One region of the Dialister succinatiphilus genome, then DNA from elsewhere that is predicted to be linked to it. Evidence: riboswitches for the same ligand, from Rfam matches in the RefSeq annotation. Region 1 holds a riboswitch; the other holds the start of a gene.
What was found. A riboswitch is a leader RNA that binds a small molecule or an ion and turns the genes downstream of it on or off. The one in region 1 is predicted to bind S-adenosylmethionine.
Positions count from the first base shown of each region.

Region 1 (4,206 bases):
TTTAAAAGAAACCCTTCATAGGCCTTTCGATCTATGGAATCACACAGGGCTTTGACCGCCTTTTCCTGTTCTTCGGTCAGTGTCTTTTCCTTCTTTTCCCCTTCCCTGGTAATCAGAGAATAGGTTTCCTTTCTATGATAGACCGCATGGCCGTATTCATTCAAAAGAAATGCATGAATAAGAGCAGTGGAAAATCCCTTTTCCTTCAACCTGCTCACCGGCTGGGAACCGTTGGCCTGAAGAAATTCAGAAAGTTCTGCCTGCTTTCGACTCCTTCCCTTTTCTTTATCCGTGAGCTCCCTGTCCGGCACAATCCATTTTTCCAGAGGGATTTTATGAGCGGCTGCCAGGGTTTCCTTTTTGATGAGAAAATTCTGTTTCACGTATTCCATCAGCCTGTCCCCAAAAAGGAGGGCCGCCGATTTATCATCCAGACTGTCCACGGACCGGTCTACCAGTCCTTCTATGTCCTCCACCGGTTCCTTCTCTATTTTTTTCCAGTTCACAGTATAGGTTATTTTCGTTTTGACAGCTTTCTTGTCGATATAGAAGAGACGGAGGGCATCGATCAGCGTGCACATGTAATATGAGGAAATCCAAAGGGCAGTCCGTATCATTTCATCAGTAAACCAGGGAAAGGAATCTACCAGAGACAGAATATCCAGAAGTTTATAGGATAACTGAGATGTATCTTCTTCATGAACGGAAAGAATAATTCCCTCTTCCTTCCGTCTGGCAAAATTCACTACGCAGCGCCAGCCCACACCTGCCCCTTTCATGGTTTCAGGAATACGATAGGAAAAGGTTCGGTTCAGATGCTTGGAAGGTCTGTTAATCAGAACTTCTGCAATGGTTTCCTGCATAGGATGCTCCTTCCCAATAAAAAATGGACAGCCCGAAGGCTATCCATTATTTTATCATATTTTTGGCTGTTTAAGAAATCAGAGGCCTGCTTCTTTCCTGAGCACATCTGCTTTGTCAGTGTGTTCCCAGGGAAGATCAATGTCTGTCCTTCCGAAATGGCCATAAGCAGCAGTCTGCTTATAGATAGGACGGCGGAGATTCAGCATATCGATAATGCCTGCAGGACGGAGTTCGAAGTTCCGGCGGATAAGGTCCACGATTTTTTCATCATCAATTTTTCCGGTGCCGAAGGTATCAACGAAGATGGAAACCGGTTCCGCTACGCCGATGGCATAAGCCAGTTCGATTTCACATTTATCTGCAATGCCGGCTGCCACAATGTTCTTAGCCACATAACGAGCAGCGTAGGCAGCACTGCGGTCTACCTTTGTGGGATCCTTGCCGGAGAAGCAGCCGCCGCCATGACGAGCCATGCCGCCGTAGGTATCTACAATGATCTTACGGCCTGTAAGGCCGGCATCGCCCTGGGGTCCGCCGATAACAAAGCGTCCGGTGGGGTTGATAAGGTATTTTGTATTTTCATCAAGGAACCTGGCAGGAATGGTGGCCTTGATGACCTTGTTAATCATGTCTTCTTCAATCTGTTCATGGGTAACATCAGGGTTATGCTGGGCGGAAATGACTACGGTATCTACGCGGACCGGTTTGCCATCGTCATATTCCACGGTAACCTGGGTCTTTCCATCAGGACGGAGATAAGGAACGTCTCCGTTCTTTCTTACTTCAGCCAGACGCCGTGCCAGCCGATGGGCCAGAGCAATCGGCATGGGCAGGTATTCCGGCGTTTCATTGGATGCATAGCCGAACATCATGCCCTGGTCGCCGGCACCGATATCATATTTATCAGCTTTCTTTTCCTTGGCTTCCAGAGACTGGTTGACGCCCATGGCAATATCGGGAGACTGTTCGTCAATGGCCACGTTAATTCCGACACTTTCGCCGTCAAAGCCATAACGGGCATCGGTGTATCCTATATCGTTAATGGTCTTTCTGATAACCTGGGGAATAGGTACATAGGCGGTGGTGGTAATTTCACCAAATACATGGACCTGACCGGTGGTTACAATGGTCTCGCAGGCCACACGGCCATTGGGATCCTGGGCCAGGATGGCATCAAGAATAGCATCAGAAATCTGATCGGCGATTTTATCAGGATGACCTTCCGTAACGGATTCTGATGTAAATAATACTTTCTTAGACATATAAGTCCTCCTCACTTGAAATGTGGAAATATAATAAAAAACGGCTCTCCGCAGGGAGAGCCTATCCTCTCATCTGCCAGCAATATGCTGATGGAATTAGCACCGGTTCCTTTTTCAGGAATGGTTGCTGCAGCGTCCCCGGGCCAAATCCCTCAGCTGCTCTTGATGAGTCTTTATTCACTTGAGTACTATTATACCGTTATTTCTTTATTTTAGCAATAGTTAACTGTTATTTGGTCATAGGAGTTAACGAAGAAAACTGAAAATTTCAGCTTTTTCCGAGGTGGTCCAGGAGGCAGCCTGCATTCCTTTTGCTTTTCCCTGGTTATTTCCTATTTTCCAAAGAAAATCTTCATATCTTCTTCCACCGTAGTGATACCGGCAATACCGAATTTATCTACCAATACGTTTACCACTGCCGGCGAAAGGAATGCCGGAAGTGTGGGTCCCAGATGAATGTTCTTCACTCCCAGGGAAAGGAGGGCAAGAAGGACGATGACCGCCTTCTGTTCATACCAGGCAATATTATAAACAATGGGGAGTTCATTCACATCGTCAAGGTTGAAAACTTCCTTCAGCTTCAGGGCAATGAGGGCCAGACTGTAGGAATCGTTGCACTGCCCCGCATCCAGCACCCGGGGAATGCCGCCGATGGTTCCCAGATTCAGCTTGTTATACTTATATTTGGCGCAGCCGGCAGTCAGAATCACTGTATCTGCTGGAAGAGCTTTTGCAAATTGACGGTAGTATTCCCTGCTTCTTGCCCTTCCATCACAGCCGGCCATGACAATGAATTTCTTAATAGCGCCGGACTTCACTGCCTCCACCACCGTATCTGCCAGAGCAAGCACCTGGTTATGGGCGAAACCGCCGGTAATAAAGCCTTTTTCGATTTCCTTCGGCCCTTTGCAGGAAAGAGCCTGACGGATAATAGGAGTGAAATCCTTTTTGCCGTCTTTCTCATCAATATGGCCGGCGCCGGGGAAGGAAACCACACCGGTGGTCCAAAGTCTTCCTTTATAGCTGTCTTTGGGAGGCACCACGCAGTTGGTGGTCATGAGGATAGGACCGTTAAAGGATTCGAATTCCTCCCTCTGTTTCCACCATGCATTACCATAATTCCCGGCAAAATGGCTGTATTTCTTAAAGAAAGGATAGTAATGGGCAGGAAGCATTTCCCCATGAGTATACACGTCCACACCGGTCCCCTCTGTCTGTTCCAGAAGCATCTCTAAATCTTTCAGGTCATGACCGGAAATGAGAATGCCCGGGTTGCTGCGTACACCGATATCCACCTTTGTGATTTCCGGCTGTCCATAGGCAGACGTATTGGCTTCATCCAGAAGAGCCATGCCCTTAACGCCGTATTCGCCGGTTTTCATGGTCAGGGCGAAAAGGTCATCTACGGAAAGGTTCCTATCCAGCAGACGGGCCAGCGTGTCTTCAAGGAAATCGTTGATTTCCCGGGATTCTTTATGAAGAACCCTTGCATGGCGCAGGTAAGCGGAAAGACCTTTCAAACCATAGGTAATGAGCTCACGAAGAGAGCGGATATTTTCATCTTTTTCGGAAAGTACGCCGATTTCCGGATTGTCATAGGAACCATCAGAAGGCTTCCAGAGAGCAGCATCAGAAAGAGAGGACTGATCCGGCAGTAAACGGAGAAGCTCCTCTTTGACTGCTGCTGTTTTCTGTATTCTTTCTTCAATCATGGTATCATCAAAGTTGGCATTGGTAATGGTGACGAAGAGATTATCTTCAATCAGATGGGCCACATGGTCAGGCACCGTAGTCCCTTTCCGCCGGCATGCGGAGGAGACTTCGGAAAGGCCTTTGGTCATATAAATAAGTACATCCTGCAGATGGGCGGTACGGGCCGATTTTCCGCACATCCCCTGAATGGTGCATCCCCTGCCGCCTGCGGTTTCCTGGCACTGATAGCAAAACATCTGATTTTCCATTGATTTCCTCCTCATGTAAAATAAAGAACTGATACTTTTATTATACGAAATACCTATAAGCTATATTGTTGCCGCCGCAACATAAAGTAGATATAATGATAAAAAACGGATATTTTTAA
Region 1 covers NZ_OV788641.1:1,957,107-1,961,312, reverse strand. Annotated here, with positions in the region: gene priA (replication restart helicase PriA) at 1-863, opposite strand, end outside; gene metK (methionine adenosyltransferase) at 942-2,126, opposite strand; SAM riboswitch class I at 2,193-2,298, opposite strand; gene hcp (hydroxylamine reductase) at 2,459-4,087, opposite strand.

Region 2 (4,206 bases), 250 kb from region 1:
CGGCCCACCCGGTAGGCCAGGTCTTCATTCACTTCATCCGGCACAATGCCACGAATATCATAGGCCTTAAATCCTTTATGAGACATCTGTAAAGGTTCCATTATTTATTTTCTCCCTTCTCCTTCAGACGGCCAAGTACGGTAAGATAACCATCAGCGCCATACTTAAGGCACCGCTTCACCCTGGAAATGGTGGCAGTACTGGCGCCGGTTTTCCTTTCAATCTGGTCATACTTCTCCCCGCTCTCCAGCATGCGGGCCACCTCCAGACGCTGGGACATATCACGGAGCTCATTTATGGTGCATAAATCTTCAAAAAATTCATAGCATTCATCCCTGGTCTTTAAGGAAAGGATGGCATCAAACAATGTATCTGTCAGAGGATTGACAAGTCTCTGGTTTACACTCATAGGTATCCCTCTTTTCATTTCAGAAACCGGCTTTTCAGTCAGCTTTTTTACTTTAGTATATTATAGCATTACAGGCTGACAGGTGCAAAGTGCAAGCTATCTCGTAAAGCGCTGGCCACCGACGGCTCCCCAGCCTGACCGCCATGACTTTTACGAATCTTATATCCCCTATTTACCTTAGTGTAAAATTTTACTCGGTAGGGGAATTTTCCAGAAACAATAAAAGAGGAAAGCCTCCCCTTGAGTGGAAATGTTATAATTTCCGTGCACAAATAAAACAAAGAAAGGGCTTTCCTCATGGATATTATAACAAAAACTGGAGAAATTTGGAGTGAAAATGCAATTGGTGCAGTCATTTCTCTCATTAAGGAATCTGATGACTCTATCGAGGCTGAAAGGAAGCTAACTCATTGGCTCACTGAAATGAACTGTCAGCTTATAGCTATGGCCCTGGCGCGTATTGACACTGAGCTGTATCAGATTTACAAGGTACAGGGGTGGCGTGTGGCACGCCGGGACTCTAGGACGATTTGCTGTCGCTATGGAGAGCTGACCTATACCCGAAGACTTCTGCAGAAAGATGGGAAGAGCTTCTATCCCCTGGACCGCAAAATGGGCTTTGAACCCAGAAAGCACTACAGCTTGGGAATGATTGAGCGGATTGTCGAGGCTGTCGCAATTACCACATCTCGCAGTGCCAGCGAACTCCTGGAAAGCCTGGCGGGAATTACCATCTCCCATCAGTCTGTTATCTCACTCAAAAACTATGCCGGCGAGAAGGCGAAGACTTATGAAAAAGCATTGGCAGAAGAGGAAAAGGTTGAAAAGCCGACACAGCCGGAAATTATAGCGATTGAAGGAGATGGAATTGTACTCAAGAACAAGGAGAAAGGCGGCGTTTCGGAAGTGCACCGCATCCAGGTATATGAGGGAGTCAGGAAAAATGGCAACAGGACAGAACTGGTAGGACTTCGCTGCTTTGCATCTACCAGCAGAAAAGAACTTTTTGCAATGGTAAGAAGCTATCTGCTTGGGCACTATGACCTGTCTAAGACCACAGTGCTGTCGAATGGGGATGGAGGGTCCGGATACCAGTTTCAGGACTTTGAGCGAATGGTAGAAGGCTGCCTGGTTCACCAGCACTTCCGCGACTGCTATCATGTACATGAAAAGATCCGGACCCGGCTCAGCTTCTGCAACAGGAAACTGATAGACCGTATTATCCGAGAACTTCACCAGACCGACGATATTATGAAACAGATTCCCGTATGGATGGATACTGCCCGGAGCTGCGCCCGAACAGAGGAGGATTTGGAGGAGGTAGACAGGCTGCAGAGCTATCTGGAGAGAAATGCTCCCTATATCCCCAGCCTGAGTCAGCGCGGCATCCATACAGAGATTCATCTGGGGACTGCAGAAACAAATCACCGGTTCTACAGCTATCGCATGAAGCGGCAGGGACGGAGCTGGTCCAGCGAGGGAATGGAGTGTATGGTTTGGGTATTGACCGCCCGGAAGAATAAAACACTTACAGCAGCTCTCCTGTACCATGCTAATGGGAAAAGCTACAAAAAGATGGATAGAGCCATGCACAAGGCTGCGGTGCAGGCAGAGCGTAAAATCGCCCAGAATGTCCGGAGTGAGGCGCAGAAGCGTAAAATGAGAAACTATAGGCCGGGATGCCTGGAGGGGCGTATAGGCGTTTATGGAGCTTCTTCTTCACCAATGGGGAGACTGGCCAGAGCTATACAGAAATACTGATAAAACCGAAGCCACGGAGATAGTAATCATCGACAGTCAAATGAATTACCGAGGAAAACTTGACACTTACCCTATTTACTATTTCTATTGACAAGACTTCTGAATCAGAGTACTATAATCTCAACCCTTGCATATAGGGTAAATACATATAGATTCATCATGAGTGGCGGAGGGACTGGCCCTTTGAAGCCACGGCAACCATTCTTTTAGAAACGGTGCCAATTCCAGCGGGTATATACTCGAAAGATGATGTGAAGCTGACTTTCATCTTTCGATGAAAGTTTTTTTATTAAAGGAGTTCCCAATGATTGAACTGAAGCATATAACAAAATTATATGGCAATTTCAAAGCACTGGACGACATCAACCTTTCTATTAAGGACGGAGAAATCTTCGGTATTGTCGGACAGTCCGGCGCAGGCAAATCTACATTGATTCGCTGCGTGAATATGCTCGAGCCTCCCACATCCGGTGAGGTCATAATTGATGGAAAGGACATGACGAAGCTGTCCAAAGCCCAGCTTCGGGAAGAAAGAAAGAAAATCGGCATGATTTTCCAGCATTTCAATCTTCTTTCCAACAGGACCGTAGCCGGCAATGTGGCATTTCCTCTGGAGCTGTCCCATGTGCCCAAGGCAGAACAAGCAAAGAGAATCAACGAAATTCTGGAACTGGTAGGCCTTACGGAATACAGGAACAAGTATCCTTCCCAGCTTTCCGGCGGCCAGAAACAGCGTGTAGGTATTGCCAGGGCTATCGTTTCCAATCCTTCCGTCCTCCTTTCCGATGAAGCCACCAGTGCCCTGGACCCGGAAACGGTAAAATCCATTCTCCAGCTTCTGAAGGATATCAATAAAAAAATGGGCATTACCATTATCATGATTACTCACCAGATGGAAGTTATTAAAGAAATCGCCGAACAGGTGGCAGTCATTGAAAAGGGTAAAATTATCGAACAGGGTTCCGTAGTAGACCTCTTCACCAATCCCCAGACCGAAACACTGAAGAAGTTCGTAGGCTCCGTCATGTCCTCCGATGTACCGGAGCAGCTGTCTCACATGAATATTTCTAAAGTAAAGCAGAAGGACAGCGACCAGACCATTGTAAGCCTGAAATTCCGAGGCGATGTGGCCAACGAACCAATTATTGCTAATCTCATCAAGAAATACAATCTGGACGTAAGCATTCTTTACGGATCCATCGACTACATCCAGAACGTTTCCTTCGGCCGCCTTATCATTATGATCAATGGTCACGAAGAGGACATGAAAAAAGCCCTCGGCCATTTACAGTCTTTACCAATTACAAGTGAGGTAATCGGATATGTCCCCAGTGATAACTAATCTTCTTCTGAAAAGTCTGGCTGAAACGCTGTACATGCTTTCTGTTTCAGCTATCATTGCCGCTTTAATCGGCATTCCCCTGGGTATTCTTCTGGTAGTTACAGAAAAACATGGCATTCTTGCCTGCCCGGTATTGAATAAGCCTCTGGCTTTCATTATCAACCTCATCCGTTCCATTCCATTCATTATCCTCATGGTGGCCATCATCCCTTTCACCAGGCTGGTGGCAGGCACCTCCATCGGTACCACGGCAGCCATCGTCCCGCTGACCATCGCTGCCATCCCCTACACCGCCCGCATGGTGGAAACTTCCATTCGTGAAATTCCCTTCGGCCTCATCGAGGCGGCGGAATCCATGGGCGCTTCTCCTCTGCAGATTATCTGGAAGGTCCTCATTCCGGAAGCCCTTCCCTCCATCATTGAAAGCTTGACCGTAGTGATCGTATCCTTAATCGGCGCTTCCGCCATGGCCGGCACCATCGGCGGCGGCGGCCTCGGTGATCTGGCCATCCGTTACGGATACCAGCGCTTCCAGGCAGATGTAATGATTGCTACCATCATTGTCCTGGTCATTATCGTGCAGCTCCTCCAGTTCATTGGCAGCAATCTGGCCAAAAAGGCAGATAAGCGCTAAATCTGTATATAATGGGATTCAAACCCTTATATAATATTTCCAGATTTCATATAGAAACAT
Region 2 covers NZ_OV788641.1:1,711,535-1,715,740, reverse strand. Annotated here, with positions in the region: gene NW747_RS07165 (phosphohexomutase domain-containing protein) at 1-101, opposite strand, end outside; gene NW747_RS07160 (YerC/YecD family TrpR-related protein) at 101-409, opposite strand; gene NW747_RS07155 (ISLre2 family transposase) at 707-2,170, shown strand; SAM riboswitch class I at 2,322-2,423, shown strand; gene NW747_RS07150 (methionine ABC transporter ATP-binding protein) at 2,475-3,512, shown strand; gene NW747_RS07145 (methionine ABC transporter permease) at 3,493-4,146, shown strand.
Region 2: it holds a riboswitch for S-adenosylmethionine, as region 1 does, so the genes downstream of both, NW747_RS07150 (methionine ABC transporter ATP-binding protein) here and metK (methionine adenosyltransferase) in region 1, are expected to answer to the same signal.